DNA from 4 places in the Cobetia sp. Ld8 genome. Region 1 is predicted to be linked to each of the others. Evidence: predicted binding sites of a transcription regulator. Region 1 holds the regulator's gene; each other region holds the start of a gene.

What was found. The regulator sigma-54, encoded in region 1, starts transcription at its own class of promoters, with help from an activator protein. The targets are predictions, from matches to a motif close to TGGCACNNNNNTTGCTNT.
Region 2: the regulator sigma-54 is predicted to act here: its motif matches at 3,544-3,561, upstream of ACJJV2_RS08645 (DUF3305 domain-containing protein).
Region 3: the regulator sigma-54 is predicted to act here: its motif matches at 5,218-5,235, upstream of urtA (urea ABC transporter substrate-binding protein).
Region 4: the regulator sigma-54 is predicted to act here: its motif matches at 2,391-2,408, upstream of ACJJV2_RS15030 (ANTAR domain-containing response regulator).

The regions. Positions count from the first base shown of each region.
Region 1 is NZ_JBISHF010000008.1:638,654-646,326, reverse strand. It holds gene mgtE (magnesium transporter) at 1-281, opposite strand, end outside; gene ACJJV2_RS13735 (HPr family phosphocarrier protein) at 695-964, opposite strand; gene rapZ (RNase adapter RapZ) at 951-1,886, opposite strand; gene ACJJV2_RS13725 (PTS sugar transporter subunit IIA) at 2,024-2,494, opposite strand; gene hpf (ribosome hibernation-promoting factor, HPF/YfiA family) at 2,504-2,812, opposite strand; gene ACJJV2_RS13715 (RNA polymerase factor sigma-54) at 3,473-4,921, opposite strand; gene lptB (LPS export ABC transporter ATP-binding protein) at 5,155-5,895, opposite strand; gene lptA (lipopolysaccharide transport periplasmic protein LptA) at 5,899-6,477, opposite strand; gene lptC (LPS export ABC transporter periplasmic protein LptC) at 6,586-7,269, opposite strand; gene ACJJV2_RS13695 (HAD family hydrolase) at 7,269-7,673, opposite strand, start outside.
Region 2 is NZ_JBISHF010000007.1:902,318-909,990, reverse strand. It holds gene ACJJV2_RS08655 (4Fe-4S dicluster domain-containing protein) at 1-1,609, opposite strand, end outside; gene ACJJV2_RS08650 (DUF3306 domain-containing protein) at 2,130-2,927, opposite strand; gene ACJJV2_RS08645 (DUF3305 domain-containing protein) at 2,924-3,481, opposite strand; gene ACJJV2_RS08640 (formate dehydrogenase accessory sulfurtransferase FdhD) at 3,690-4,625, shown strand; gene ACJJV2_RS08635 (substrate-binding domain-containing protein) at 4,625-5,674, shown strand; gene ACJJV2_RS08630 (helix-turn-helix domain-containing protein) at 5,988-6,626, opposite strand; partial or broken gene ACJJV2_RS08625 (histone deacetylase family protein) at 7,153-7,673, opposite strand, start outside.
Region 3 is NZ_JBISHF010000007.1:224,123-231,795, reverse strand. It holds gene urtE (urea ABC transporter ATP-binding subunit UrtE) at 1-42, opposite strand, end outside; gene urtD (urea ABC transporter ATP-binding protein UrtD) at 90-917, opposite strand; gene urtC (urea ABC transporter permease subunit UrtC) at 914-2,083, opposite strand; gene urtB (urea ABC transporter permease subunit UrtB) at 2,087-3,739, opposite strand; gene urtA (urea ABC transporter substrate-binding protein) at 3,875-5,149, opposite strand; gene ACJJV2_RS05950 (PLP-dependent aminotransferase family protein) at 5,712-7,133, shown strand.
Region 4 is NZ_JBISHF010000008.1:980,959-988,631, forward strand. It holds gene ACJJV2_RS15020 (TetR/AcrR family transcriptional regulator) at 1-344, opposite strand, end outside; gene ACJJV2_RS15025 (CmpA/NrtA family ABC transporter substrate-binding protein) at 515-1,723, opposite strand; gene ACJJV2_RS15030 (ANTAR domain-containing response regulator) at 1,774-2,349, opposite strand; gene ACJJV2_RS15035 (NarK family nitrate/nitrite MFS transporter) at 2,912-4,270, shown strand; gene ACJJV2_RS15040 (hypothetical protein) at 4,392-4,559, opposite strand; gene ACJJV2_RS15045 (GNAT family N-acetyltransferase) at 4,723-5,295, opposite strand; gene dbpA (ATP-dependent RNA helicase DbpA) at 5,525-6,925, opposite strand.

The sequences.
Region 1 (7,673 bases):
TTCTCGGTGGCGGCGAGAACGTCGACGGCGTCCATGTCCTTGAGGAAGTCGGTCTGGATGTCTTCGCCAAGGTACTGAAGGACATCGCCCTGCAGCTCGGCATCGACCAGCTCCCAGAGCAGATTACGCTCCTTGGGGGGCGAGGATTCCAGCAGGTGGGCCACGTCCACTGGCGCGAGGCCGCGATTGAGCATGCGTCTTGCCTGTTCCAGCTCGCCGCTTTCCAGCGCCTGTGACAGGCGATCAAGTCTTGGCTTGAGTTTACGAGACGTCTTGCTCATCTGTCGGCTTCCCCTGTCGACATGAAGGACAGCGCTGATTCTACCATTGGCGTAGGGGGGCACGTCGACAAAAGAAAACAGTGTTTCTTATCGAAAGGACAATCCGCGTCCCGCCACTGGCACAAAAGCAGCGTTGCATGGCTGCCAGGCGCAAGGAGAGGTGCTGGGATTGGTACAAGGGTAGGCGCAAGGAGAGGTGCAAGAACAGGCACAGACATCCTGCGTGAGCAGTGATGGAGCTGCCCAAGGAAGCTGCGCGAGGGGCTGACCGAAAAGGGGGAGGGCCTAAAGGAAGGCTGTGCGCAAAGGGTGAAAGGGGCAAGGAGGCGAGAGCCAGACGAATGAGCCGCGATGCACATCCCTGATGTACAGCGCTAACACACAGCGCAAATGCACAGCGCTGTCAGTGGCGGTTATTCGTCTTCCTCGAAACGCGCTTCGAACAGCGCCTCGATGGCCAGCATCGCCTCATCGGCCTGTTCGCCCTCGACATCGATCAGCAGTGTCGTGCCGCAGGGCGCGGCCAGCATCAGCAATGCCATCACATTGGCTGCATTGGCGCGTCGCTCGCCATGGCTGACCATCACCGTCGCGCAATAGGGCGCACAGCAATTGACCAGCTTGGTGGCTGCGCGGGCGTGCAGCCCGCGGCGGTTGGTCAGCGTCAGCTCACGAGAGGCCATCGCGATGCTCCTGCTGATGCTCTTGCTGATCACTCGCCTCACCCGCGTTGCTCAGAGCGGTATGAATGCCCAGCTCGCGGTGACGCAGGCGCACCTCAGGCAGGCGCTCGGCAAAGTAGCTTGCCAGCTGCTCGCACAGGTAGACGCTGCGATGCTGGCCGCCAGTGCAGCCCACGGACACCGTCAGATAGCTGCGGTTGCTGTCCTGATAGGCGGGCAGCCAGCGTTCCAGCCAGCCGGCGATATCGTCATGCATCGCCTGGACGGTGGGGTAGCGCTGCAGGAATTCGGCCACGCTGTCATCGCGACCGGTATCGCCGCGCAGATTGATGTCCCAGTACGGGTTGGGCAGGCAGCGGGCATCGAACACCATGTCGGCGTCGGTCGGCACGCCATGCTTGAAGCCGAAGGATTCAAAGGTCAGCGTCAGGTGGCGGGAGCTGTGCTGGGCGACTTGCTCGGTGATGCGCGAGCGCAGGTCGTGCACGCTCAGGTTGGTCGAGTCGATGACCAGATCGGCCTTCTGGCGAATGGGAGCGAGCGTCTTCTGCTCGATCTCGATGGCCTCGGCCAGGGTATGGTCGTTGTCGCGCGTCAGAGGGTGACGACGACGGGTCGCCGAGTAGCGTTCCAGCAGCACTCGCGAATCGGTGGTCAGGTAGACGACCTGCACGTCCATGCCGCTCTGGCGGACGTTGTCGAGCAATTCGGGGAAGCGGGTCAAGGCTTCCGGCAGGTTGCGGGCATCGATGGAGACCGCGATGCGCCGGCGCGCCGGGCTGTCCTTTTCGAGCTGATCGACCAGTGGCGCCAGCAGCATGCCGGGCAGATTGTCGATGGCATAGTAGCCAATGTCTTCCAGCGCCTGGAGAGCGATGGATTTCCCGGAGCCGGAGCGGCCGCTGATGATCACGATCTTCATGAAGTGCTCTCCAAGGGCGAGGTCAACGTCGAAAGAATGCAGGGGTGGGGCAGAAGGCTGCCCGCTATCAGTGCGCTGTACGTCGGCCGATGGAAGGCCAGCAAGACGAAAGCCCGGACGATGTCCGGGCCTGTCATTCAGCGCGCCGGTAATTCGGCGATGGCTTGGGTCAATGCCTCAAAGAGTGCACGCTGGCTGTCTGCCTGGCGCAGGGCCGAGCGATTGGTCGGGGAATTGAGCAATTCCGCAACCTGCCCGAGCAGCGTCAGATGGGTCTCATCCGCTTCCTCAGGCACCAGCAGCACGAACAGCAGATCGATGGGTTCTCCGTCGATGGCATCGAAGTCGATGGGTTCACCGAGCTTCAGAAACGCAGCGATTGGCGTCTTGCAATGCGGGCTGCGTGCATGGGGCACGGCCACACCGTGGCCAATGCCGGTCGACCCCAGTCTTTCGCGCCCGATCAGGCGCGAGAAGACTTCCTGGCTGTCCAGGCTGGGAATGTTCTGTGCGATGAAGGTGCTGAAGAATTCAAGCACCCGCTTCTTGCTCCCCCCGGGGACACCGTACAGCGTGCGCTCGGGGGGAAGGATCTGATCAAGTGTCATGGCTGAAGGTCAACGGGTCCCGGTGCCCTGAGAGCGAGCCTGGGACTTTTCCTTGTGTTTGACCAGCTGGCGATCCAGCTTGTCGGCGAGCGCGTCGATGGCAGCGTACATGTTGGGGTCTTCTGCCAGGGCGTGGAGGTCAGCGCCTGCCGCGTGCAAGGTGCAGGCAGCCTGCTGGCGCTCCTTCTCGATCGACAGTGTCACCTGAACATTGGTGATGTTGTCGTAATGCCGTTCGAGGCGAGCGAGCTTCTCGTTGACGTAATCGCGGAGAGGATCGGTAAGTTCCACATGATGCCCGGTGATATTCACTTGCATGGACACGCTCCTTTATCCAGCGGGTTGCCATTCAATTGTAACCCTTTTTGACTACGAGCAAACCCTGATCGGACGCTCTGCAACAGGCTTGACGGCCACCGTCTGGCGATGTTTTCGCACCCTTGCCAGTGGCGTCAGATGTCGTGAGCGTCTGTACCGACAATGCCCAAGCTTTGCGCAAAGATCAACGCTGCGCTGCATCGTGGCTCAGTGCTTGTCTTCAACTCAGTGAGGGGTAACGGAGTGGACTTCAAGGGCACGTCTGGTGGGTGGTGCGTGAAAGACGCGCAAGAAGGCGGGTTTTCGTCGCCAATCCCTGCATGTACGTCGCCTTTCAGGCGCTTCGATTGCGTGGAGCAAGCGACGTTCCGGGAGGTTCTTCGGGTGTCATCCAGGTGCAATACGCGCAAAAGTGACTTTAAAAACATGCGATTGACGGTAAATGACGCTGCCGGAACGGCGGTTTTTTACCATCATTCTGCGCGCTGTCATGGGCCATGACGGGCAATTGGCGAGCGGTTGACGGCATGACAGAGCGCGCGACAGGCATAACGCTACCCGCGAAGTCAGAGGCTGATGAGCGGAAAATCCAACGCTTGAGGTTGGCGACGGCTGCCATTGTGGAGGTGAGAGCTGGGCATGGCAGCCGCAGGTGATGCGTCAGGCCAGACGCTTGCGCTCGCTGGAGGAGGGGATGCCCATCGCTTCGCGATACTTGGCCACGGTACGGCGTGCGACCTCGATGCCATCGCTGGCGAGCAGATCGACCAGCCGTGAGTCGGAGAGAGGCTTGCGGGCCGGCTCTTCCGCGATCAGCTTGCGGATGCGGGCACGAATGGCGGTGCTTGAGTGGGCGTCGCCACTGCCGCTGCCACCAACCTGGCTCGAGAAGAAGAACTTGAGCTCGAAGACGCCGCGCGGGGTGTGGATGTACTTCTGGGTCGTGACCCGCGAGATGGTCGATTCGTGCATCTCGACCACTTCGGCGATGTTGGCCAGAATCAGCGGCTTCATGCCTTCCTCGCCTTGCTCGAGGAAGTCGATCTGGCGTGCCATGATCTCGCGGCCGACCTTGAGCAGGGTGTCATTGCGTGATGACAGGCTCTTCATCAGCCAGCGCGCTTCCTGCAGGTTGTCCTTTAGGAAGGTGTTGTCGGCGGACTTGTCGGCACGCTTGATCAGCGCGGCGTATTCCGGCTGGATGCGCAGCTTGGGCAGCGCTTCCGGGTTGAGCTCGACCTGCCAGCCATGGCGGGTATGGCGCACCAGCAGATCAGGGATCACGTAATCGCTGGCGGGCTCGCCCCAGGCGGATGCCGGACGCGGGTCGAGCGCGCGTACCAGGCGGATGACGTGGTCCAGCTCGTCATCGTCAAGGCTCAGGCGCCGCTTGAGCAGCTTGCGGTCATCGTTGCCCAGTGCCTCGAGGAATTGACGTACCAAGCGGCGCGCCTGCGCCAGCAGCGGCAGATCATCCGGCAGCAGCGCCAGTTGCAGCAGCAGGCATTCGCGCAGATCACGAGCGAAGACGCCAGTCGGGTCGAACTGCTGCAGACGCAGCAATACCTGCTCGAGCTCGGAGGCCTTCAGGCCGGGCAGGCCCTGGCCACGCAGGCCATCGACCAGCTCATCGAGTGACAGGCTCAGATAGCCGGCACCGTCGACGGCATCGATCAAGCTCTCCGCCATCTGGCGTTCACGGCCATCGAGGTCGGTCATCGCCAGCTGCCAGCGCAGGTGGTCCTGCAGGCTCTCGACACTGGTATTGCGATCGAAGTCCGGCCCTTCTTCGCTCCCGCTGCCACTGCCGGAGCTGGTCAGGCTACCGGCGTGGTCCTGGTAGAGGTCCGACCAGTCACTGTCGAGGGGGTATTCCTCGGGAATCTCGCTCGAGGAGTCGGCAGTGGAGATCTCGCTTGAATCCTGTGTCTCGACGACATCCAGCGACTCGTAGTCCTCGTCGAGCTCCAACATGGGGTTGGACTCGAGGGCTTGCTGAATCTCCTGACGCAGGTCGAGCGTCGACAGCTGCAGCAGCTGGATCGCTTGCTGGAGCTGCGGCGTCATGGTCAGCGAGGTGCCGAGGCGGAGTTGCAGGGTGGGTTTCATGGAGTCAGTCAATTCACGGCAAAGGAACGTGCTTACTACGCTATACCGTGACTCGGGGCACTGACAAGTGGTTGCCGTGAATATTCAAGCAACTTGCATGCCATGTTTCCACCAAGGTGGTATGGACGTCATGCATGCGTCTGATGTCAGACATGAAAAAGCCGCTACGCGATAAAATCACGCAGCGGCTTTTGAAGCTTTCGCCTCGCGAGGACTCAGCGCAGCCGCTGACCCTAGAGCGTGAACTCGTGGCCCAGGTAGACGTCGCGCACCTGCTGGTTGGCCAGGATGGAGTCCGCGTCACCGTGGGCGATGATCTGGCCATCGCCGACGATATAGGCGGTGTCACAGATATCGAGCGTCTCGCGCACGTTGTGGTCGGTGATCAGCACGCCGATGCCACGATCGCGCAGTTGGCGCACGATGCTCTTGATCTCGCCCACCGAGATGGGGTCGACGCCGGCGAAGGGCTCATCGAGCAGCACGAAGTCCGGCTCGGTGGCCAGTGCACGGGCGATCTCGACCCGACGACGCTCACCACCGGACAGGCTCATGCCGGCGCTGGCGCGGATGTGCGTGATGCTGAATTCCTCGAGCAACTCTTCAAGGCGTGCCTTGCGGCCATTGCGATCCAGGTCCTTGCGGGTCTCCAGAATCGCCATGATGTTATCGGCCACCGACAGCTTGCGGAAGATCGACGCTTCCTGCGGCAGATAGCCGATGCCGGCGCGTGCACGCTGATGCATGGCGGCAGCGGAGAGGTCCTTGTCATCGATGGAGACGTTGCCGGCATCGGCGCGCACTAGCCCGACGATCATGTAGAACGAGGTCGTCTTGCCGGCGCCATTGGGGCCCAGCAGGCCGACGATGTCGCCCTGGCGGATCTCCAGCGAGATGTCCTTGACCACCTTGCGGCCCTTGTAGGCCTTGGCCAGATGGCGAGCGCTCAGCGTACGCGGAGTAGCAGCAGTCATGACTTAGTTTTCCTTGCTGGCATTGGCGCCGCGCGGCGTCAGAGTCATGTGCACGCGACCGCCTTCGGTCTGCTGTGCCGTCTTGCTGTTGTTGGCGTTCACCTGGCGCTTGTCGAGGAAGTACTCCACGTAGCCGCCTTCGAAGGTGTCATCGCCTTTCTCGAGACGCGCGTTGCCGACCAGCTCCACGCGGCGCTCCAGTGCATGGTAGCGGATGGTGTCGGCCCAGCCCTTGACCAGCTTCTCGTCGGGCGCGGGTTGCTGTTCCAGGTAGGCACGCTTGCCGGTGGCCTTGACCAGCGAGATCTCGCCGCTGCCGGCGCGGCTGATATCGACGCGGCTGGCATCGAGTTTCATGCTGCCCTGGCGCATCTCCACCTGGCCGGTGTAGGTGGCGGTACCGGCCTTGTCATCGAGTGACAGGGCGTCCGCGGCGATGTTGATCGGCTGGCTGGCATCGCTGTCCAGCGCCATGGCGGCCGGGGCGAAGGTGGACATGCCCAGTGCCAGGCAGAGCGCCATGACACCGCTGTTGAGGGTCTGGCGACAGGCCGTCAAGGGCTTGCGAGTCGTGGAAGTCATGGTGGCTCCTTGGCATGACGGGATCGCCGCCCGAGCAATGATGCCATCGAGCGGCAGAGAAGAAGGTGTTGCGGCGCGGGTCATGGCTTGACGGCCAGCCCGGCGGGTTCATTCACCGCTGGCAGGCGCTGCCTCGAAGGTGCTGTTGACGCGCCCATCATCGGTATTGGTGCTGTCGGTGCCCGAGTCGATGCGCTCGGCTTCCTTGCTGGCCTCGCTCTGGCCTGTGCCGGGTTGCAGGACGCTGCGAACACGGCCCTGCAGCACGGCGGAATCCTGGGAGAGGTCGGCGCTGAAGCTGTCGCTTTCGACATGCTGGCCATTCTGGGTGATCACGACCGGCACGTCACTCCAGGCGCGATTCTGATCACGGCTGTAGTGCAGGACATCGGTATCGAGGGTCCACCGGTCATCGGGCTGGCGCAGTCTGGCATTGCCCTCGAGGGTGAAGGTGTCGCCGCCGGCGCTCAACACGCCACTGTCTCCCGTGGCATACCAGCGGCGGTCTTCACTGTCGTTGGTGCGAATCTTCGGGGTCTGCGCCCGGGTCACGTCATCGCCTGGCGTGTGCTCGATATGCGGCGAGGTCATGGACTGGATCGCCACGCCGCGCGCATCGAAGCGTGTCATGTCTGCCCCGTCGAGATAGTAATCCGGCTCACTGCTGTCGACCTCGACATTGACGGTCGATTCCAGGCTGTTGCGCTGCTCGATCAGCGCCAGCACGCCACCGACGAGCAGCAACAGCAGCATCAGCCAGAGGCGCGGAGAAGGGCGGGACAGACGTAACATCAGGGGCGCGACTCCTGCAGGTAGGTATCCAGCACCGAGGCCCAGTGGCCCTGGGCCTTGAGCAGCAGATCACAGAGCTCGCGCACGGCGCCATCGCCGCCCTGGCGTGAGGTGACCCAGTTGGCCTCGCTCATCACGTAGGCCATGGCGTTGGGCACGCTGACGCCGAGACCGACACGACGAATGGCTTCGCGGTCCGGCAGGTCATCGCCGCAATAGGCGACTTCTTCCAGCTCGATCCCGTGCTCGCGGCACAGGTCGGTCAGCGCGACCAGCTTGTCTTCACGGCCCTGGATGACATCCTGAATGCCCAGTTCCTTGGCGCGACGCTCGACCATCGGCGAGCTGCGGCCGGTGATCAGCGCAACGCGAACGCCACTGCGCAGCACCAGCTTGAGGCCATG
Region 2 (7,673 bases), on a different contig from region 1:
AGTCACCTTGAGTGAAGGATAGTGCAGGCGACGTGCGATTGGCCGAGAGGGCGCTGGTCGGGCAGACGGCGACGCAGCCCTGGCACAGCGTGCAGTTGTCGCTGTCGACGTTCACCACGCCGAAGGGCGCGCCTGTCGGCACGGCGACGCTGTCCTGCGCCAGGTCCGCGACCGACAGGGTCGCCAGGTGATCGAGCACCCGATTGAGGCGTTCGCGCTTGCCGGGGCGTGCCTGCGGCTGACCCAGCAGCCAGTCACGGGCGATCGGCTGGCTGGGCTGCTGCTCTTCTTCACTGTCAGCGCCCGGTGCCAGAGCGACACACAGCGGCGTGATCAGGGGCAGGGGGTCAGCTTCGTTGCTATCCATTTGTGGCAGGGGGGATGGCAAAGAGACGAAGCGAATGCGCGGCTCGCCACTGTCCGCATTGGCAAGCCCCATGCTGTCGAGCAGGGTCAGCGCCAGACGCCGTTCGCTATCGAGTTGCTGGTGCTGGCCTGCGGGCAGGTCGTGGGGCAGTTCGACGATGACCTGCGTCGCGCCGAGTGCGAGAGCGGCCAGCCACTCGTCGTGCCCGGTGGCGGAGATTTCCTCGAGGGTGATATCGAGGCAGCGCTCCTGGTCGACACTCGCCAGGGCAGTCTGCGAGGCAGGGGATTTCTCCAGGCGATAGCGCAGCAGCGGGTAGAGGCCGCCGCCATCCTGATAGCGCTCCAGCAGGCGCTGGATCTGCTCCATGCGCTGCTCGGCCGGGGGCTGGGTGAAACTCAGCGCGCCGGTCGGGCAGGCGCTGACGCAGCTGGCCGCGCCGTGGCACAGGTAAGGGTCAATCTCGATATGCGCATTGCGACGACCGGCCACCGAGAAGATGGCATCGGCGCTGCACGATGACAGGCAACGCGTGCAGCCGATATTGCCGGCACTGGAATGCGCGCAGGTATCGAGATTGACGGTCACGTAATTCGGTTTGTCGAAATTGCCGATCAGGCCCGCGAACTGCATCGCCCAAGCGGTCAGCTGTGACAGTGGTTCCTGAGAGGCCTCAGCATCGGCGACCAGCTGATCCAGCTCGGCGATGATGTCCGCGCCGGCTTGCAGATAGCCGGGCGGTGGCAGTTCCGCCTGGTTGAGCGGCTGGCTGGACAGGTCGGCGATCAGATCGAAATGGGTCGCGCTGCCGGCACCTTGCGGCACCAGTGCGGCGGCCAGATTGACGCCATCACTGGCAAGGCTGAACTGGCCGAGGTGACCGCTCAGCGCGAGCATGTCACGCGGAGCACTGTGCGCAGGCAGCGACTCACTGGCGGCGAGATGCTGTTCATCCATCGTCACCAGCGCACTGTTGTCCTGCTCACTGATCAAGAGTGCCACCGGCAGCTGAGCGGTGGCCGGCAGGCGGGTCAGCAGACTCGCCAGTGCTCGCACTCGCGCTTCGCTGCCGATGATCACGGTGCGTCCCTGACTGTGATAGCGGATGGGGGCGCTACCGGCATCCGTCGCCAACAGCGGCAGACTTGAGGCAGGCGAGCCACCCATGGCGGATGACAGGGCGCGTTGGCGTGCTTGTTGATTGAGGGCGCGCTGAGCGCTCTCGAGGCTTGAGCTGAGCATCCTCATCCTTATTCGGTCGTGGCGGACCTGGCATGCAAGCTGCCGTCAGGTGGCAGGCGGATGATGCAGGTCCCGGTCGTCGCTGATTCTCGCGGTCTCTCGCGGTCTTTCGCGGTCAGAGCCGGGTCGGCGATCGACAGTCGTTCAGTGGGGGATTCATGACAGGCCAACCATCTTTGCATGCTGTTGATGACATTGACGTTTTCACGCCCGGCGAGAAGAGAGGCGCGGTCAGGTCGCGCAGGCACTCATCATCGCAGGCGGTTGACGCCAGTCATCATCTTCAAGGGTTGGCATGTCATGCTGAATCTTGCATGTGCGTTGCAGTCAGTGCGCCTTGATGAGGCGCGTCAGGGTGACCCATGAGGCATCAGGATGACCTCGGTCAGGCGTGTCCGGCTTACTCGTGGGTCATAATGACTCATGCTGGTTGTGCGGCGCGTCATCCTGACGCCCTGGCATCCTGAGCCCTGACGCGCTCAGCCCTGGCGCTGGAGGCGCTTATGGGGCCAGCCCCGGGTCACGGCTTGTGGCGGACGCCGCTGTCATCATCTGACGCGGGAGCAGGCTCACGCGAGTTTTCCGCAGGTATCGCTTGCGGGGCAGGCGACTCGAGTATCTCGTCGCTGGGCGTCGCGTGTGACTCGCCCACTGGCGTCTCACCGTCAGGCGCCTGCTCAGCGATCTTGTCGTCTGTCTCCAGGGTCGTATCCACCGCGGGTGTCTCGCTTGCCTCATCGAGCTTTTCCAGGCCTTCTTCGACCTTGCGGGTCCAGCTGCGCAAAGTGTCGGCGACACCTTCGGCGAGTGGGCGCATCTGGGAGAAGTCCTGGTCGTAGTCATCCAGCCCATCGCGCACCGAGTGCTCGCCCCCCATGAAGATGCGCCGCAGCGCACGCTGGCGTAGCGCCGGGTCCACGCCGCTCTGCATGAAGGCGCTGATGTCGGCGTCTGGTGTCAGGGTGTCGGGGTCTGGCAGCTCGATGACTGGCGCTTCAGCGTTGTCAGCGCCCGGTGCCTGCTGATCGCTCTCGGTTGATGCCTGCTCTGCTGGTTGTTCGGCTGCCTGTTCGGCTGCCGAGGAGGGGCTATCGCCGCCCAGGGCTTCGTGCTGCGAGCCGCGCGTTGCAGGGGGGGCAGCGCTATTGTCAGAGGCGACTCCCGCCTGTGGCGGCGGGAGGCTGTCGCCTTTGGTTCCCTCGGCGCTGTCCATCTGTGCCAGTTGGTCTTCACGTCGGCTGTCGCCTTGCTTGCGGCGTGACCAGCGCGAGAACAGGCCTTCATTGGCCCGGCTTGCGTTGTCGTCGTGCTGGCTCATGACGTGCTTTCCGTACCATCACCGGGCTGATGCGTCTTGTCGGGCGTCGCGGCGTGCTGCTCTGCCTGACTGGCGCGCCCGGCGCCCTTGCGTTTCTTCTTCTTGCCTTCGTCGAGTCGTTCGCCGTGACGCGCGAGGTAGGCTTCCAGCCACACCATCAAGGCCGGGGGCATCGGCACGTCCAGCACCAGCTGGTCGCCATCCATCCAATGCGATGCCACTTCCTGACAGGCCGTCACCACGCGGGGCTGCATGCCGTCGGCTTCGCGCTCATCGCATTGGACGAACAGACGCGGCTGCTCGCAGCGCAGGTTGTAGCGGTAATCGGTGCGCTCAGTCAGGTGAAGCTGCAGCGGCAGGATGCGGCGATGCGCTACTTCATCAGCGGCGGCAGGCTCTGCTACGTGCGATTCCATCTCTGGCGTTGCAGAGGGCGAGAGGTCGGCAATCCGCCAGGTGTCGATGCTGAAACGCCCCAGCTTCTGCGTGGTGGGTGCCAGGGTGACGCTCAACCAGCGGGTATCGTCACTACGGGGAGGGATGGACTCAGACATGGCTTCCTTGTTCACTGCTGTACCCGCAAGCGGGTCTGAAAAGAATGCTGCGATGGTGCTAGTGTGCAAGATACATGCCGGCGCATGCGATATCAGGGTCACCGTCAGTCAGTGCGGGGACAGCTCTGCCATCGGACTGGTACTCTACGGCGATTCAGCGCAAGAATTGCCATTCCAACCGGCTCGATCAGGGAGACCCGAGTTCATGATGCCCTCTGCACGGCCAGCGATCAGTCGCGCCACGCTACCCACCACGCTGGACATCGAAGTCATGGATGAGCGCGGCGAGCGCCATCGGCAGTCCATTGCCGCCGAGCGCTCGCTGACCATCTATCTCAATCGGCGCGAGATCGTCACCTTGATGACCCTGGGTGCCGAACCTGAGGCGTTGGTGGCCGGTTATCTGCGCAATCAGGGACTGCTGGGTGAGCTTGAGGACCTCGAGGCGCTGCAGGTGGACTGGGAAGTCGAGAGCGCCTCGGTGGTGACGCGTCATCTGCCCGAGGATATCGAGCAGCGCCTTGGCAAGCGCACCGTGACCACCGGCTGTGGGCAGGGCACGGTATTCGGCAATCTGCTGGAGCGCCAATCGCTGGCCGCGCTGGATGCAGGCCCCTTTAGCCAGGCCTTGTTGTATCGCCTGTTGGAGGCGCTGGCGGCGCACAACGCGACCTATCGCAAGGCCGGTGCGGTTCACGGCTGCGCCCTGTGTCGGGATGATGAGGTATTGGCGTTCATCGAGGATGTCGGCCGCCACAACGCCGTCGATACGCTGGCGGGGCTGAGCTGGTTGGCGCCCCTGAGTGATGATGACAGTGATTACCAGGGAGCCAACGTCTTCTACACCACCGGCCGCCTGACCTCCGAGATGGTACTGAAGGTGGCTCAGGCGGGGATCTCGGTGCTGGTCTCACGCTCCGGTGTCACGCAGAAGGGAGTGGAGCTGGCGGAGCGCTTTGGTGTGTTGTTGATCGCGCGCGCCAAGGGGCGCCACTTCCAGGCGGTGGACCCTGCCGGGCGGCTGGTGCTGGACGCCATTCCGCCGCTGCGTGCGGGTGACGCTCTCAAGTCATCGCGCCATGACGCGTCAGGCAAGCCATCTTCAGCAGACGGCGCAGCCGGACATGACAAGGGGGCGCAGTGATGAGTCGTCTTTCTTCGCCGCTGGGCGTCATACCCTCACAGAGCTTTTCCTCTGAACTCGGCGCGCCTTCAGGTGGCTCTGTCGCTGAGTCTTCAGGCGAGCCCCTGAATGCGGCCACCGGCCGGCAGGCTCCGGTCCCCCACGACAACCCCTTCTTGACGGTGCAGGAAGTCGCGCGTCTGCTGCATCTCAATGAGAAGAAGATCTATCAGCTGGCCAGTGACGGCACCATGCCGGCGACCAAGGTGACCGGCAAGTGGTTGTTTCCGAGGCGCCTGGTGGAGCAATGGATTCTCGAGTCCAGCCATCATGGTGTACTGGCGGATCGCCTGATGATCACCGGCAGTGATGACCCGCTGCTGGCGGCGCTCTCCATGCGCCTCAATCAGCAGCATGCTGGTAGCGCCTTCTATGGCATGAGCGTCACCGGCACGCGTCTGGGGCTTGATCTGCTCAGCCAGGGGCGTGCTGACGTCTGCGCCATTCACTGGGGGCGCGCTGAAGAGGCGGCGCTGCGTCATCCGGCGCTGATTCGCGGCCATGATGGCTATCGTCAGTGGGTGATGGTGCGGCTTGCGCGTCGTACCCAGGGGCTGATCATCCGCAATGATGATCGTCATCTGTCCATCGACCCCAGCGGCCTGTTCGGTTCGCAGCGGCGTTGGGCGGTGCGACAGGAGGGGGCAGGTTCGCAGCGCTTCCTGCAGGAGTGGCTGTCCGGCCATCAGATGCGTGCCGAGCAGCTCAACACCCTGGCGATCGCCTATTCCGAGCGTGAAGTGGCGTCGATGGTGGCGCGGGGCGAGGTGGATGTCGGCCCCGGCACGCTGTCGGCCGCCAATGAGTTCGGCCTCGGCTTCGTGCCGGTCTGTGAAGAGGCCTTCGATCTGGTGGTGCCGCGCAATGTCTACTTCCGCGATCTCTTCCAGGGATTGCTGGACTATCTGGCCACGCCGAATGGCATCCAGTTGGCGCAATCCCTCGGCGGCTATGATCTGCGCGAATGCGGTCAGTTGATCTGGCGCGGCGATGCCGCACAGCACGATTGAGACGCTTTGTAATGAGACGCTCGATAAACTGACCGCCTAGCGGATGCTGGCGGTCAGGACTCGGCGCAAGCCATGAGCGTCTTTGCGACATCCAAAAAAATCGCCCATTAGCGCATGGCTAGTGGGCGATTTTTTTATTTTGGACTGACGGCGAGCATGGTCAAGCAAGTCATTGTTTTGAATGGACCGGCCAGGTGACGCTCGCGTGAAGGCTATCTTTACGGTTTAGCTTCCTGCCAGTGCGTTACGTGGCTTGTCTCACTTCAACACAGCTCAGCTCACTTCAACACAGCCCAGCGCACTTCAAATCAGATCAGCTCGGATCCGAATCATTGCGAGTGCACACCGACAGCACGATGGCATCTTCTTCGCTGGTAGAAACCAGAGCGTGACCCATGTCGGAGTCGAAATAGATGCTGTCACCCTCACCCAGCGGCAAGGGTTCATAGAATTCCGAATAGAGCAGAATGCTGCCCGCCAAGACCATCAGGAACTCCTCGCCGTCGTGACGCACCCAATCGGGGAAGTCATCGAAGCTGCGCGCACGCACGCGAGTCTTGAAAGGAATCATGCGTTTCTGCGCCAGCTGCCAAGACAGCAGCTCGTGCTCATAGGTCGGTGTCGGGTGGGACTTGCCATCACCGACGCGCGTCAGGTCGCGACGCCCGAGAGTGCCACTCTGGCGCTTGGGCGGGCTCAGCAGCTGCGGCAGGTCGATGTTGAGACCATGAATCAGCTTCTGGACCGCCGTGAAGGTCGGCGAGATCTGCTCGTTCTCGATCTTGGACAATGTCGAGCGTGCCAGCCCCGTGCGCTGGCTGACATCTTCCAGCGTCCAATGATGGGAGAGGCGGATCTGCTTCACGCGTTCGCCAAGCTTCAGGGGCTCAACGAAGGGTTTGCGACCGGAGGCGATCCGGACGGCGGCGTCCTTGTCTGTCGGTGTGCTCATGAGAGTGGCTTCGCTATGGGCGTGATATTGGCGGCGTACGACTTCGGGTGTCGCAGCGCTGTCAGCTGGCGATAAAGTTTACTATCGGAAACTTTATCGCCAGCTTATCACAGCATGGCAAGCGCGCATCATCCCGACACGTAGCCAACATGGCTGTCCGCGACACCGAAGGCTCGCTGGTACTCCCGTGATGCAGCGACAGGTTTCCTGGCTGCGGGAAACCTGGCGCGAGGTGTGGAGTGCGCCAGGGGAAAAGTTACCGGTGCGGGGGATGCCCAGCGCTAGAACAGCCGGGCACTAGAGCAGCCAGACGCTAGAACAGCGGGTGGTCACGCTCATCCTCGGCGGGCTTGGCAAGCGGCGGCTGGACGCCGTCTGGCTTGCCAGAGGCGGAGCGAGGTGAGAGGGCATCCACGGGGGGAGGCGCGAGATCGAGCTGGTCTGGCTCGGGTTTGTTTGAGTTGGGTTGCTCTGACATGGGTTGCTCAGAAGGGCGATGGCTGCCGGCACGTGCATCGAGGCCATCCTGCATCGGCAAGCCCGCCAGCGCCTTGAGATGCGCCTCGGTGCTGCGCCCCAGCGCCTCCAGGCAATACCCGCCCTCCAGCACGGAGACGATACGCCCGTGGCAGTGACGCCGCGCGACATCCATTGCCAGCAGGGTGACCCAGTAATAGTCGTCATCTTCCAGGCACAGTTCCGCCATCGGGTCTTCGCGGTGTGCATCAAAGCCGGCCGAGATCAGGATCAACTCCGGCTTGAAGTCATCGAGCTTCTTCAGCCACTGGGCTTCAATGGCGCGCCGGAAGGCCAGCGAGCCGCTGCCTTCGCTCAGAGGCGTGTTGTGGATGTGCTCCCAGCGGCTCTCCAGGTAGCGCCACGGGTACATGGCGTCTTGGAACGAGGAGCACACCAGCGTATCGGGATCATGTTTGAAGATATCGACGGTGCCATTGCCCTGGTGCACATCGAAATCGAGGATTGCGATCCGCTTCACGCCGTAATGCTGGCGGGCGTGCAGGGCACCCACCGCCACGTTGTTGTAGA
Region 3 (7,673 bases), on a different contig from region 1:
GCTTTCCCCATAGAACTGGTTGAGCGTGTCGATGGTCAGCAGCGGCGACTCGCCGCTCGACATCGGTGCCTTGGTGTTCAGCGCTTGCGTCATCCGTCACTCTCTCCCAGGTAGACCTCGACGACTTTCGGGTCGCTCGATACCGCATCCATGCTGCCTTCCGCCAATACCGCGCCCTGATGCAACACCGTGACCTTGCGCGCGATGGAGCGCACGAAGCCCATGTCGTGCTCGACCACCACCACCGACTGGCGCCCCGCCAGACTGGTCAGCAGCTCCGCGGTGCGCTCCATCTCCTGCTCGGTCATGCCGGCCACCGGCTCGTCGACCAGCAGCAGCCGCGGCTTCTGCATCAGCAGCATGCCGATCTCCAGCCACTGCTTCTGGCCGTGAGACAGGATGCCGGCCTCGCGCGCATGCCACTCCTTGAGGTGAATCGTCTCGAGCACCTCCTCGATCCTGGCGCGGGTCTCGCCGCTCATGCGCGCGGCCAGCGTCGGAAAGATGCGCTTGTCGGTGGCCATGGCCAGCTCGAGATTCTCGAACACGCTGAGCGCCTCGAAGACGGTAGGCTTCTGGAACTTGCGCCCGATGCCCAGGGTGGCGATCTCGGGCTCACTCATGCGCAGCAGATCGTGCCGGCTGCCGAACCACACCGAGCCACTGTCGGGGCGCGTCTTGCCGGTGATGATGTCCATCATCGTGGTCTTGCCCGCGCCATTGGGGCCGATGATGCAGCGCAGCTCGCCATCGTCGATGGTCAGGTTGAGATCATTGATCGCCTTGAAGCCGTCGAAGCTGACACTGACATCCTCCAGATAGAGGATCGGCCCGTGGGTCACGTCCACCGGCGAGATGCGCGGGGTCAGGAAGTCGAACACGCGGTCACGCGTGGCCATCTCTTTCAACAGGCTCATGCGGTGGCCTCCTCGATGGGGCGGGAACTGGATGCCGATTCGCTCTTCGCGTTGGACGACTGCGAGCTGCTGCCCCAGCCACGCTGGGCAAAGAGGCCAGCGATACCCTTGGGCAACAGCACGGTGACCAGCACGAACAGGCCGCCGAGGGCGAACAGCCAGGCATCCGGCATGATGCCGGTGAACACCGTCTTGGCGTAGTTGACGATCAGCGCGCCCAACACGGCGCCGTAGAGCGTCGCGCGGCCACCGAGCGCCACCCACACCACCACTTCGATGGAGAACAGCGGCGAGAACTCGCCGGGATTGATGATGCCGACCTGCGGCACGTACAGCGCCCCGGCTACCCCGGCCAGCATCGCCGAGACCACGAAGATGAACAGCTGCACACGTTCGACGCGGTAACCCAGAAAGCGCGTGCGCGCCTCGGCGTCGCGACAGGCGATGCTCAAACGCCCCAGCTTGGAGCCGACGATGCCACGACACAGCAGATAGCCGAGCCCCAGCGCCACGCCACTGGCGATGAACAGCGCGATGCGCACCGCATCCGTGCGCAGATCGAAGCCGAGAATGTCCTTGAAGTCGGTCAGGCCGTTGTTGCCACCGAAGCCCATCTCGTTGCGGAAGAACGCCAGCATCAAGGCGAAGGTCAGTGCCTGGGTGATGATCGAGAGATAGACACCGGTGACGCGGGAGCGGAAGGCGAGGAAGCCGAACACCAGCGCCAGCAGCCCCGGCGCCAGCAGCACCATCAGGAAAGCGAAGACCGGCATGTCGAAGCCCTGCCAGAACCACGGCAGCTCCTGCCAGTTGAGGAAGACCATGAAGTCCGGCAGCTCCGGATTGCCATAGACGCCGCGGTCACCGATCTCGCGCATCAGGTACATGCCCATGGCGTAACCGCCCAGCGCGAAGAAGGCGCCGTGACCCAGGCTGAGAATGCCCAGGTAGCCCCAGACGAGATCCACCGCCACCGCCAGCAGCGCATAGCACAGGTACTTGCCCAGCAGGGTGACGGTGAAGGTGCTGACATGCAGCGGATGCCCCTCGGGCAGCAGCACATGCAGCAGCGTGATGGCGAGCACCGACAGCGTCAGCACCGCGAGGAAGATCTGGGTGGAGCGCTCCGTGAAGGGGCGCGCCAGCCAGGAACGTGAATCAGGCATGGATCAACCCTCCGCGGCGCGGCCCTTCTGCGGGAAGAGTCCCCGCGGGCGCTTTTGAATGAACAGGATGATGAAGACCAGCACCACGATCTTGGCGAGAACCGCACCCGCCCAGGGCTCGAGGAACTGATTGAGCAGCCCCAGCGACATGCCGGCCACCAGCGTGCCCCACAGATTGCCGACCCCGCCGAACACCACGACCATGAAGGAATCGATGATGTAGTTCTGGCCCAGGTTCGGCCCGACGTTGGTGATCTGGGAGAGCGCGACACCGGCAAGACCGGCCACACCGGAGCCCAGCGCGAAGGTCATGATGTCGACGCGGGTCGCCTTGATGCCCATCGAGCGCGCCATGGCCCGGTTCTGGGTCACCGCGCGTACTTCGAGGCCGAGACGGGTGCGGCGCATGATCAGCATCAGGCCGGCGAACACGAACAGTGCGAAGCCGATGATGTAGAGGCGATTGAGCGTCAGTGACAGCGCCTCGTTGATCATCAGCGAGCCACTCATCCACTCCGGCGTGACCACGATGCGATTCAGGGGCGAGATGGTGGTACGCACCAGCTGCTGCAGGATCAGGCTGATGCCGAAGGTGGCCAGCAAGGTCTCCAGCGGACGCCCCTTGAGGTGCTGGATGACGCTGCGCTCGATGACGATTCCCACCGCCGCCGCGACCAGAAAGCCCGCCGGAATCGACAGCAACAGCGCCAGCCCCGGCTGCCCTGGCAATAGCTGCTGCATGCCCCAAGTGGTGTAGGCGCCCAGCATGATCAGTTCGCCATGCGCCATGTTGATCACGCCCATGACACCGAAGGTGATGGCAAGCCCGATGGCGGCCAGCACCAGTACCGAGCCCAACGAGAGGCCGAAGTAGAGCGTCTCGAGCCCGCTGTTGAGCTGAAGCTTCTGCTCGATACCGGCCAGCGCCACCTTGGCGGCCTGGGCCAGCTGCGGATCATCACTCGCCGCGGCGCCATTGATGGCAGCGATCGCGGCGGCGTTCAGGCTGCCGGAGAGCGTCTCCAGCGCTGCGGGGTCGCCATTGGCTTCCAGCTGCTGGATGGCGAGCGCTTCCTCGAGAGTGGCGCGGATAGCATCATCGACTTCCTGCTCGATCAGGCTCGGCAACCGCTCGGCCATGGCCTCATCGACACTGCCGCGCAGGCCGCGCGCCGCCGCGAGTCTGACCTCGGCATCCGGGGAAGACAGGTCGATCATCGAGAGTACGCCATCGATATGCCCACGCAGCGAGTTGTTGCTGCGCAGTGTCTTGAGGTCGCGGCGCGAGACCTTGCCCGCCGACTCTCCCGACAGGGCGTCGGAGACGGCCCACTCACGGCCGCGATTGTTGTCGATGATCAAGAAGCGCTCGGCGTCCTTGAGACGAGCCAGCTTGCTGGCAGAAAAGGCTTCCAGCCAGCCACGTGCACGTGCATCCCCGCTCATGGCGATCTCATCGATCACGGCTGGCTTGGCCGGGTTGCGTGCCTCGGCGAGCCGGGTCAACAGGGATTGAGCAGCGCCGTCAGACAGGCGCGCAGACTGGCCAGTCGCGGTCTCGGACTGGGCAGCGGCAAACAGGGGGAATGAGAAAAGACAGACCAGCAGCATCCACTGCCAGCACCCGCGGTACATCGTTGCAACGGTGATAGACATCAAGAAGGCCATCCATGGTGAACGCGCAAAGGCGTCATCAGTCTCCGAGGGCATCGTGGCCTCGGAAACTGACACTCAACGAGGCGGCATGCAGGTGAGCCAGCACGCCGCCTCGCTCTCAGAACGTGCTACGCATCATTGCGTCGCAACGCTCTGTTGAGCCCCACAGGAATGGGTCACGACATTGTAGTTGCCGCATTCCATCGGCTTGCGCCAGTCACTGATCAGGTCCTTGGAGCCTTCCAGATAGTCAGACCAGGCATCGCCGGCCACGGTGGACGGGGTCTGCCAGACGACGGAGAACTGGCCGTTGTCCTGGATCTCGCCGATCAGCACCGGCTTGGTGATGTGATGGTTGGGCATCATGGTGGCGTAGCCGCCGGTCAGGTTGGGCACCGAGACACCGATGATGGCGTCCTTGACCGCATCGACCTCGACGCTGCCGGCCTTGCGCGCGGCTTCCATCCACATGTTGAAGCCGATGTAGTGGGCTTCCATCGGGTCGTTGGTGACCGCATCTTCCTTGCCGGTGTAATCGATCCACTCATCGATGAAGTCGTAGTTGGTGTCGCTGTCCACGCTCATGAAGTAGTTCCAGGCGGCCAGGTGGCCGACCAGCGGCGCGGTATCGATGCCCGAGAGCTCCTGTTCGCCCACCGAGAAGGCCACCACCGGGATGTCCTCGGCATTGATGCCCTGGTTGGCCAGCTCACGATAGAACGGCACGTTGGCATCGCCATTGATGGTGGACACCACGGCCGTCTTCTTGCCGGCACTGCCGAAGGACTTGATGTCCGAGACGATGGACTGCCAGTTGGAATGGCCGAAGGGGGTGTAATTGACCATCACATCCGCGTCCGCCACGCCCTTCGACTTGAGGTAGGCGGCCAGGATCTTGTTGGTGGTACGCGGATAGACATAATCCGTGCCCGCCAGCACCCAGCGCTCCACGCCCACGTCGTTCATCAGGTAATCCACTGCCGGAATCGCCTGCTGATTGGGCGCCGCTCCGGTGTAGAAGACGTTCTCCGAGGACTCCTCGCCCTCATACTGCACCGGATAGAACAGCAGGCCGTTGAGCTCCTCGACCACCGGCAGCACCGACTTGCGCGAGACGGACGTCCAGCTGCCGAAGATCACGTCGACCTTGTCCTGCGCCAGCAGCTCACGCGCCTTCTCGGCGAACAGCGGCCAGTTGGAGGCCGGGTCGACCACGACAGGCTCCAGCTTGCGTCCCAGCAGCCCGCCCTGCTCGTTCTGCTTCTCGATCAGCATCAGCATGGTGTCTTTCAGTGTCGATTCACTGATCGCCATGGTGCCGGACAGTGAATGCAGGATGCCGACCTTGATCGGCCCCTCTTCTGCCTGGGCGACATTGGCCAGCGAGAAACCGACACAGGCGGATAGCATTGCGGCAGCGATTTTCTTGTTCACGACATTCCCTCGTGTCTTGTTGTACTTGTTGTCCCGGCTGAGGTAGTGCAATCGATGTGCCAGCCACACACTGACGCCGCCGGCCAACGGCCAGACAAGAATGCGCCAGCGGTGAGATAGAAGAGAGACGGGCAGAGAGGCGGGCACAAAGACAGGGAGAAAGACTGGGCAAAAACAGTGGAAAGACCGAGAAAGGATGAAGAGACGCTGGAGACATGATGAGAGCACAGCGACATTGCTCAAGCGCAGCACTGCACCAGAATGACGCACCCATCACCGACCCTCGCCCTGCCTTGCACCAGACAGGTGAGAAGAGCGCAGGGCGTGGCGCTGTGCGTGGTGCAGGGCGTGGCGCTCACCGCCGACAGAGCCCCCATCAGTCCGAACGAAAGCGATGGAGGCTGGTGAGATTGGTGCATCCACTACGACGCCCCATAGGTCACGGCCTATCGACACTGCGGTATCCTTGCCCTCTCTCTTGCTCTCTCTTGCTCTTGCCCTCTCCCTTTCACTCTTCCACCCCGTCAGGAAATCCCCCATGAAGCGTTATGAACGCTTTGCCGCCGAGATATCCAACCTGATTCGTACCGGCATTCTCGCGCCGGGTGAGCGCGTGCCGTCGGTGCGTCAGGCCAGCAAGGCGCATGGCATCAGCCCCTCTACCGTCTTTCAGGCGTATTACCTGCTGGAGAATCAGGGCCTGATCAGTGCGCGGCCGCGCTCGGGGTATTTCGTGCGTGACAATGCCTCGCGGATACTCGATGAGCCGCATGTCGCCCTGCAGCAGCAAGCCCCTTCCGATGTCGCCGTCAGTGAGCTGGTGTTCTCGGTGCTGGGCTCACTGCGCGACAACGAGACCGTCCCCTTCGGCTCTGCCTTCCCGAGCCCGGAGCTCTTCCCGCTCGCGCGGCTTGCGACCAGCATGACGCGCGGGCTGCGCCAGCTGTCATCGCATGCCGTGATCTCCGACATGACCACTGGCCATCCTGACCTGTGCCGACAGATCGCTCAGCGCTACATGGTCAACGGCATGCAGCTGCCGACGGAGGAGCTGGTGATCACCAATGGCGCCATGGAGGCGCTCAACCTCGGCCTGCAATGTGTCACCCAGCTCGGGGACCTTGTCGCCATCGAGGCGCCGGCCTTCTATGCCACGCTTCAGGTGCTTGAGCGGCTCAAGCTGCGCGCGGTGGAAATTCCGGTACACCCGCGCGACGGGATTGATCTCGAAGTGCTCGAGAATCGTCTGGAGACGCTGCCCATCAAGGCCTGCTGGTTCATGAGCCATCTGCAGAATCCGCTGGGGGCCAGCCTGAGCGATGCGCGCAAGGCCCAACTGTATGCGCTGCTCTGCCGTCATCAGTTGCCGATGCTGGAAGATGATGTCTACGCGGAGCTGTATTTCGATCAACGTGCCGAGGTGTCGCCCCCGCAGCCCGTCAAGGCGCTGGATGTCGAGGGTCTGGTAATGCACTGCGGGTCATTCTCCAAGTGCCTGGCACCGGGCTATCGGGTGGGCTGGATATCCGCGGGGCGGCATACCCGGGAGATTTCGCGCCTCAAGCTGATGACGACCATCTCGCCATCGCTGCCTGCCCAGGTGGCCCTGGCCGACTACCTTCAGCACGGCGGCTACGACCGCCACCTGCGCAAGCTACGTCTGGCGCTCGAGACCCAGCAGACGGCCATGCTGGCAGCCATTGATCGCTACTTCCCCGCAGACACCCGCGTTACCCATCCCCACGGGGGCTACTTCCTGTGGTGCGAGCTTCCCGAGCACATCGACTCGCTGGCCCTGTTTCAGCAGGCGCTGGCCCACGGCATCAGCCTGGCACCGGGGCCCATCTTCTCTGCCACCCAGGGCTTCAAGCATTGCATTCGCTTGAGCTACGGCCACCCGTGGGATGCGGCGTCAGAGCGCGCCATGCAGACATTGGGTGAATTGCTCAAGGCAGCCTGAAACACGGACCGCTCAGACGAGATGCGAGATGCGAGATGCGCCTTGAGTATGTGCGCGCAAATGCCGCAGCCCTTGCGGCCGCCTTGCCACACAGTCTTCACGCGTTATCCGCGGGGGCGAAAACAGCCCTTTTGCGGCGCATGTCACTCGCGCGACAGCCGCTTGCCACGCCTGGATGTCGCAGCTTGTTGCGCATCTTGATTGCATAACCAGATGTCGCACGCGTGCCCCTTAAGGAAGCGCCAGAGCCCGCCATGGCGGGGCCTGCCGCCAAGGGCGATACGACAAGCACCTGATCCCGTCATGGTGCTGACGTGAATCAGAGTGCGCCCCCCTGCTCGGCTCGCCTTGCTGGCTTCTCGCCATACCACTTGGCTTGCCGGCTGACTGGCTCACGGGCATTTAACGACTGACCAAGATTCAGCTCGCAACTGATATGGTTTTTTCTCGCACAACTGAGCCTGTTATGGCTTCCGGTGGCTCCCTAGAGTAGCGGCGAAGATTCAGGCAGGGCCGTCCCCCTTGCCGCCTACTCAGGAG
Region 4 (7,673 bases), 340 kb from region 1:
CCCTGCATGATCTCGCTGGCCCACACCTTGGAGCCATAGGGGCGCTGGCGCGAGTGCATCATCTTGGCGCGAATGTAGGTGGAGAGCACCAGCTGCGGGTCGTCGTAGGCCTCGAAGCACAGCGCATCTTCCTTCCACAGCGCCAGCAGGCCATCGAGCACCGCGCGATACAGCGCTTCCTTGGTGCTGAAGTAGTAATGCAGATTGGACTTGGGCAGCTCTACCTCGGCGGCAATATCGACCATGCTGGCGCCGACATAGCCCTTGAGAGCGAAGATCTTTTCGGCGGCGAGCAGGATGCGGCCGACATTATCCTTGCGAATCTGAGACTTGCGAGTGGTCATGCGATCCCCTGACGCGGTGCTGGCAGTGCGATGAGAATATCACAACCGCACTGCCAACATGTCTGAGCCGTCAGGTTTGCCCTGTCATCCGGCAAAGGAGATGGCGACTTCTCTGCAAGTGCTGTGCAATCCCGCGCCAGCGCGGACCGGCAAGAACCGCGCCCGCGACATCACTCGAAGACCGCGCCATCGATGAAGCCATCCGCCGGCATCGGCACCTGGCCCGCCTCGCCGCTCAGCCACCAGGGCGCCGGATGCGTGCCTTCACTGCGCTCATCCGCCACCGGCACCACCATGCCCAGCTTGCGGGCCGCCGTGCGGTAAAGATCCGGGCGCACACAGCGTGTCAGCGTCGCCTCGAGATCCTCGTCATTGAAACCCTGCAGATGCCCCCAGCGCTGCATCTGGGCGATGTACCAGCGCGTCTGGGAACGCCACGGGAAGTTGGCCGCATAGCGATGGAAGATGGTCCAGCCGGGATTGTGCTGCTGGAAGTCGTCCACCGACTGCTCGACATCGACATCTTCCAGTCCGCGCGTCACCACGCTCATCGGCACCTCCGGCATGCCCTCGTCATGCAGCCACTCGGCGGCTCTGGCCCGATTGCCGGGGCGGTCCAGCCAGGCGCAGGCATTGAGCAGCGCGCGAATCAGCGCCTGATGCGCCAGCGGATGCTGCTCCGCCCAGTCCTCGCGCACGCCCAGCACCTTTTCCTGCCCGAAGCGCCAGATATCGTGACTGCCCGCCACCACCTGCCCCATGCCCTGCGCCGCCGCCAGGCTGTTCCAGGGCTCACCGACACAGAAGCCATCCAGCGCACCGCTGGCCAGCTGTGCCGCCATCAGCGGCGGCGCCACGGCGCGCATCTCGACGTCGCGGTCCGGATTGATGCCGCCCGCCGCCAGCCAGTAGCGCAACAGATAACGATGCGAGGAGAACGGGTGCACGCTGGCCAGCTTGAGCAGCGGCTCGCCGCGCTGCTTGCGCTCATGCACATGCGCCGCCAGCGCCTTCGCGACCTGCAACGGACTGGAGAGGTCGTGGCCGTCCTCGCCGAGGGTGGCCATCAGCGCGCGCGACAGCGTGATGGAGTTGCCGCCCAGATTCAGTGTCATGGCACTGATCACCGGCGTGGCGCGGCCATCCAGGCCCAGGGTCGAGGTCAGCGGCATCAGCGCCAGCATCTGCGCGCCCTGCAGCACGCCGGTCTGCAGGTCATCACGCAACGCCGCCCACGAAGGTTGCCACTTGAGTGTCACCGCCAGCCCTTCCTCGCGGAAAAGCCCCAACTGCTCAGCGACCACGAAGGGCGCGGCATCATTGAGTGGCATCAGGCCCAGCGTCAGCTGATGGCCATTCAGGGGTACATCTGTGGGCATCACGCACACCTCTTGAACGATCGAGAGAGAAGGACAGTACGGCGACCGGCTCAGCGCCGACGCGCGGCCTTGAGCAGCTCATCGGCCAGCTCATGCAGGGCCAGGCGCCGGTTCATGGCGGTCTTGCGCAGGTATTGGTAGGCGGCATCTTCACTGAGCCCGCGCGTCTCCATCACCACGGCCTTGGCGCGATCGACGCTGCGCCGCTGCACCAATGTGGTCTGGGTACGGTTGAGCTCCCCCTTGAGCGCACGGTGCGCCTCGAAGCTGGTGATGACGACCTCGACCATGCTGCGCACCATCGCAGGCATGACGTGGTCCACCACATAGGCCGAGACACCGGCGCCTGCCGCCTCACGCACGAGGTCCGGGGCATCTTCACTGGCCAGCATGATCATCGGCTTGGGATAGCGTCGCCCCAGCTGGCCGAGATGCTCCAGGGTGTCGCGGCTGGGCAGGTCGGCGTCGATGATCACCGCATCGGGCTGATGCTGCTCGACCAGCGCGTGCAGGTCCTCGTGCTCGTCAACGCGCAGCGCCACCTCGAAGCCGGCGCTCAATAGCGCCTGCTCCAGCGCGGCGGAGCGCTCACTGCGGACATCGACGATCAGCACGGTCACGGGCATGTCAGGTTTCCTTGGGTCGGGCATGAGACTTGCCGTACACCCAAGCAGGATTCGTGCCGCAATCTGGTGCAACCCTGCGACCAAAGGCCTTCAGAGCGGCCGAGCCGAAAGCGTCGCTGCACTGCAATGAGGCACGCGCCTTGCCGACCCTCCCAGCGCCAGTCGCGTGCGCCAGACTGGTACCTCGCGCCTTGCTGACGCACCGCCAGCGCGCATCGAGCGCGCATCCAGCCCGGGACACCGCCTGCGCGTGCCAACCTACTGCCCTCGCCAAGCCATTGATCTTCTGGGACTTGTCCCGCCCACACCCCCGCAACTGGCGCGCTACTTGCTTTGTTCCTGTCACTTGCCGCACAGACGCTCTGCTGCCGGCAACCATGGCATCACCGACTGCTGCCATCGCTATCCATGACGTGGACCAGGCTCTTCGGAGTACGAGTGCGTCGAACCAGGCCCCTCAATGACGAGGCGCCCTTGCTGTCGTTCATTCACAGCCGTTCGACCACTCGCCGAGCACACCTGACCTCGTGCCCGGCACCGACGCTGAATCAGGAGCCCACTCATGGATATCCGCAACAAGGCCAGCCGCATCCGGCTGTTCAGCTTCAACACCCCGCAAATGCGCGCCTTCCACATGTCGTGGTTCGCCTTCCACGTCTGCTTCTTCGGCTGGTTCGGCATCGCGCCGCTGATGGCCGTGGTGCGTGACGACCTCGGCCTGACCAAGACCCAGATCGGCAACACCATCATCGCCTCCGTCGCCATCACGGTGATCGTGCGCCTCGCCATCGGCGTGCTGTGTGATCGCATCGGGCCACGCAAGGCCTACACCTGGCTGCTGTGCCTCGGCTCGCTGCCGGTGATGTGCATCGGCTTCGCCGACAGCTTCGAATCCTTCTTCCTGGCCCGTCTGGCCATCGGTGCCATCGGCGCTTCCTTCGTCATCACCCAGTACCACACCTCCGTGATGTTCGGCCCCAACGTGGTCGGCACCGCCAACGCCACTACCGCGGGCTGGGGCAACCTGGGCGGTGGCACCACCCAGATGCTGATGCCGCTGGTGATGGCCGGCCTGCTGATGCTGGGCGTCGAGCAGACCCTGGGCTGGCGTCTGGCGATGGTCGTGCCGGGCATCGTGCTGTTCCTGACCGGTATCGCCTACTACTTCTTCACCCAGGATGCGCCGGACGGCAACTTCAACGAGCTGCGTGAGCGTGGTGAGCTGCCCAAGGCCGAGAAGGAATACAGCATGCGCGCCACCTTCGGCGCGGCGGCACGCGACATCCGCGTCTGGGCCCTGTTCCTCGTCTATGGCGCCTGCTTCGGGGTCGAGCTGACCATCAACAACGTCGCCGCCATCTACTTCTTCGATCACTTCGACCTCGATCTTGCCACCGCCGGTCTCATCGCGGGCCTGTTCGGCCTGATGAACCTGTTCGCCCGCACCCTGGGCGGCGTGTTCTCCGACCTGTTCGCCCGCCAGTCCGGCCTCAAGGGCCGCGTGCGCTGGCTGTTCATCGCGCTGCTGTGTGAAGGCGTGGCGCTGGTCGGCTTCGCCCAGATGGAAACCCTCGCGGTGGCCATCGGCATCATGCTGGTCTTCAGCCTCTTCGTGCAGATGGCGGAAGGCGCGACCTTCGGCATCGTGCCCTTCGTCAATCGCAAGGCACTCGGCGCGGTCGCCGGTATCGTCGGTGCGGGCGGCAACGCGGGCGCTGTCGCCGCGGGCTTCCTGTTCCGCAGTGAGGAGCTGACCTACCAGGAAGGCCTGATGTACCTGGGCATGGGCGTGATCGTGATCTCGCTGTTCGCACTGCTGGTGCGCTTCAGCGCCGCCACCGAGGCCGAGGAAAGCCGCGCCTACGACGCCGCCGTCGCGGACCGCAAGCAGCAGAGCGAGCAGCAGCCCGCCTCGGCATAAGCGGATTGCTTTCTCCCCGAGCCAGACACAAGAAGGCCCCGCCTCATGGGAGGCGGGGCCTTCTTGTGTCTGGCGACAGCTCAGGTCAGCGGCGACTCATCGCGGCGCTGGCATCCGAGCCTCAGCTATCGGTGGCGTTCTCGACGCTATCACCGGCTTCCTCGACGGCGTTGTCCATCTTCTCACCGGCCTTCTCCATCGGGCCTTCGTCCTCGCAACCGGCGAGCGACAGGCCACCGAGACCGAGCATGGCAATCATCAGCGAACTACCCAGAGTCTTGAGCTTCATGATGTCTCTCCTTGAATCATCGGTCGGAATGACGCGACAGCTGCCATCACACGCAGGCTGCCACGTGGTGTTACCCATGACATGGAGCTGGAGCCTTGCCGTTTCAAGGGTCACGCAACGCCGAGTTGCCTGTTGCTGATCAAAACCAACCGCTCAAGGCTGCTCAGATACCCAGCTCAGAGAAGGTATCGGGAAACTGCACTTCACCGCCCAGCCCCTCCAGATAGTCCGGCAGCAGCTCGAAGGCGACGAAGGAACCCGGCACGTCGTCATGATGGCAGTAGAGCCCGTAATGACACGCCGGATGAAAGCCCAGATGGGTATAGAAATCCGCATGGCCTGCCGCCACCACGGCCCCCGCCCCCAGCAGCCGGCAGCGCTTGACCGCCGAGATCACCAGCCGCTTGCCGATGCCGTGACGCTGATGCTGGGGCAGCACCGCCAGCGGCGCCAACGCCATCAGCACGCGGTCCGGGTAGCCGGAAAGCTCCACCCGCGACACCATCACATGCCCCAGCAGGCCGCCCTCGCCTTCGCTGAGGTGACGGCCGGTCTCCGGGTCGGTGACACGCTCGGCCACCAGCGAGATCTGCGCCAGATTGCCTCGACGCAATCTATCACCCAGGCGCGCTTCACGATGGCCGGCAAAGACGGATTCATGAATGCGGTAGATGCGCTCATGATCAATGAGACGTTCTTCACGAATGCGAAGATTATCGACGGCGTTGGCAGTCATCACGAGGTACCGGATCAGCGCCCTGATGGCCAGGGACGTTACCTCAAGCTTAGCCACCGCCCGCAGCGGCTGCGAGCGTCAATCTGCTGCTCAAAAAGCACGATGCCCGCCGTGGTGGCGGGCATCGCTTGGGGTGATATCAAGGTCGCATGGCAGATGAAAAGACTGGTTCAGTCCCTCTCAGGGTTCTCGCCGATACCGGTCAGACACGTCACCGACGCTGCCCGCCTCAGCTCTTGAGACGACGCGCGCGGAAGGAGCGCCCCTTGAGCTTGCCGTTCATCAGCTGGGTGAGTGCCGACTTGGCGACATCACGCTCCACGGCGAGGAAGGTGGTCCGCGCCAGCACCTTGATCTTGCCGATCTTGCTGCCTTCCAGGCCGCCGTCACCGGTCAGCGCGCCGAGGATATCGCCGGGGCGCAGCTTGTCCTTCTTGCCACCGTCGATCTGCAGCGTCGCCATGCGCGCATGGAACGGCTCGCGCGTCAGCATGCTTTTCGAGGGCAGCGGCTCGGCTTCCAGCGTCTGCTCGAGGAATTCACCCAGCTTGGTCAGACGATAGTCTTCCTTCTCGGTGTACAACGTGCAGGCGATGCCGGAGCTGCCGGCACGGCCGGTACGCCCGACACGGTGCACGTGGGCGTCGAGATCACGCGCGATCTCGTAGTTGAACACCGCGTCCAGCGCTTCGATATCCAGCCCGCGCGCCGCGACATCGGTGGCCACCAGAATCGAGGTGCTCTTGTTGGCGAACATCACCAATGTCTGGTCACGCTCGCGCTGTTCGAGATCACCGTGCAGCGCCATGGCACTGAAACCGTGCTCATTGAGCGCGTCGCTGACTTCCTGCGCCTGACGCTTGGTGTTGCAGAACACCACGCTGGATTCCGGGCGGTACTTGAGCAGCAGGATACGCAGCGCCTCGAAGCGCGCCTCGTCATCGGCGACACGGTGGAACAGCTGACGGATGCTGCTGTCATCGTGAGTGGAGGCCACCTCGATGCTGACCGGATCACGCAGCATGCGCTCGGCGATCGGGCGCACGCCATCGGCGAAGGTCGCGCTGAACAGCAGCGTCTGACGCTCCTCCGGGGTCTCGGCGACGATGGCATCCAGCACCTCGGCAAAGCCCATATCGAGCATGCGGTCGGCTTCATCCAGCACCAGGGTATTGAGCTCGACCAGGCTCAGGCTGCCCTTGCGCAGGTGCTCATCCACGCGCCCCGGCGTGCCGACGATGATATGCGCGCCGTGCTCCAGCGAGCCCAGCTGCGGGCCGAAGGGCGCGCCGCCGCACAGAGTCAGCACCTTGACGTTGTGCAGGCCGCGCGCCAGACGACGGATCTCGCCGGCGACCTGATCGGCCAGCTCACGTGTCGGACACAGCACCAGTGACTGCACACGGAAGCGCGAGACCTTGAGACGCGACAGCAGCCCCAGGCCGAAGGCAGCGGTCTTGCCGGAGCCGGTCTGGCCCTGGGCGATGACATCGCGGCCTTGCAGCATCGGCGGCAGGCTCTGCGCCTGAATCGGCGTCATGGTGTGATATTCGAGCGTGGCGAGGTTGTCGAGCAGCTCGGGCGCCAGCGCCAGAGAGGCAAAGGCAGGGGTGGCGGTGGCGTCAGTCACGGGGACATTCCTTCAATCGATGAACAGGCACGAGCCGAACGGGCTTACGCGCGGGCGCAGAGCATAGCAGAGCGTGGCCACTAACGCCTGCCACGGATGCCAGCACCTGATACCGGCTCCCCAGGCGAGATAGCCTTTTTGAGCAACGCCCTCTCTTGCCCGCCAGACTCACTTCTCAGCACACCGTATGAGCCAGCTCGAATGTGACTCAACTCAAAGCATGATTTTCGTCACGACAGGATTCGATTCCCGCCAAATATCATTTATTAATTATCGTTAATTAAACAAAATGGCCAACGGTCAGTTGGCATGACATGACACGGAAACGCATATCAGATTGTCGATGTTTCCCGAGCCTTGATTCATGCAGCGTATTCACACAAATAACGTCGCTACTCATGACGGAATAATCATCGCGACGTTCTTGTTATCTGCCTCAGACTATCAGTGCCAATGACGCACCAGGATTGGCGCATACCGAGATGGGCCCACCCCCATGCCGGGCATGAGGAATGCCAGCTCTCATCAATGATGTGCTGCTGGATACCGCTCGGCTACCGCATCGCAGCTTCTATTGAGCAGCGGTGCCGCTGCGCGCCCAGAGGCTCCATCTGAATCGATGTCATGAATATCAATGACTTGCAGATAGCGAAATGCTGTCTGTGTCGCACAGGCGTTTTCGATCTCGGGGTGGTCTCCCGAATTGGATCGTTGCAAGCGTACTGACAGCTCGTGCGAAGCCGCTCAT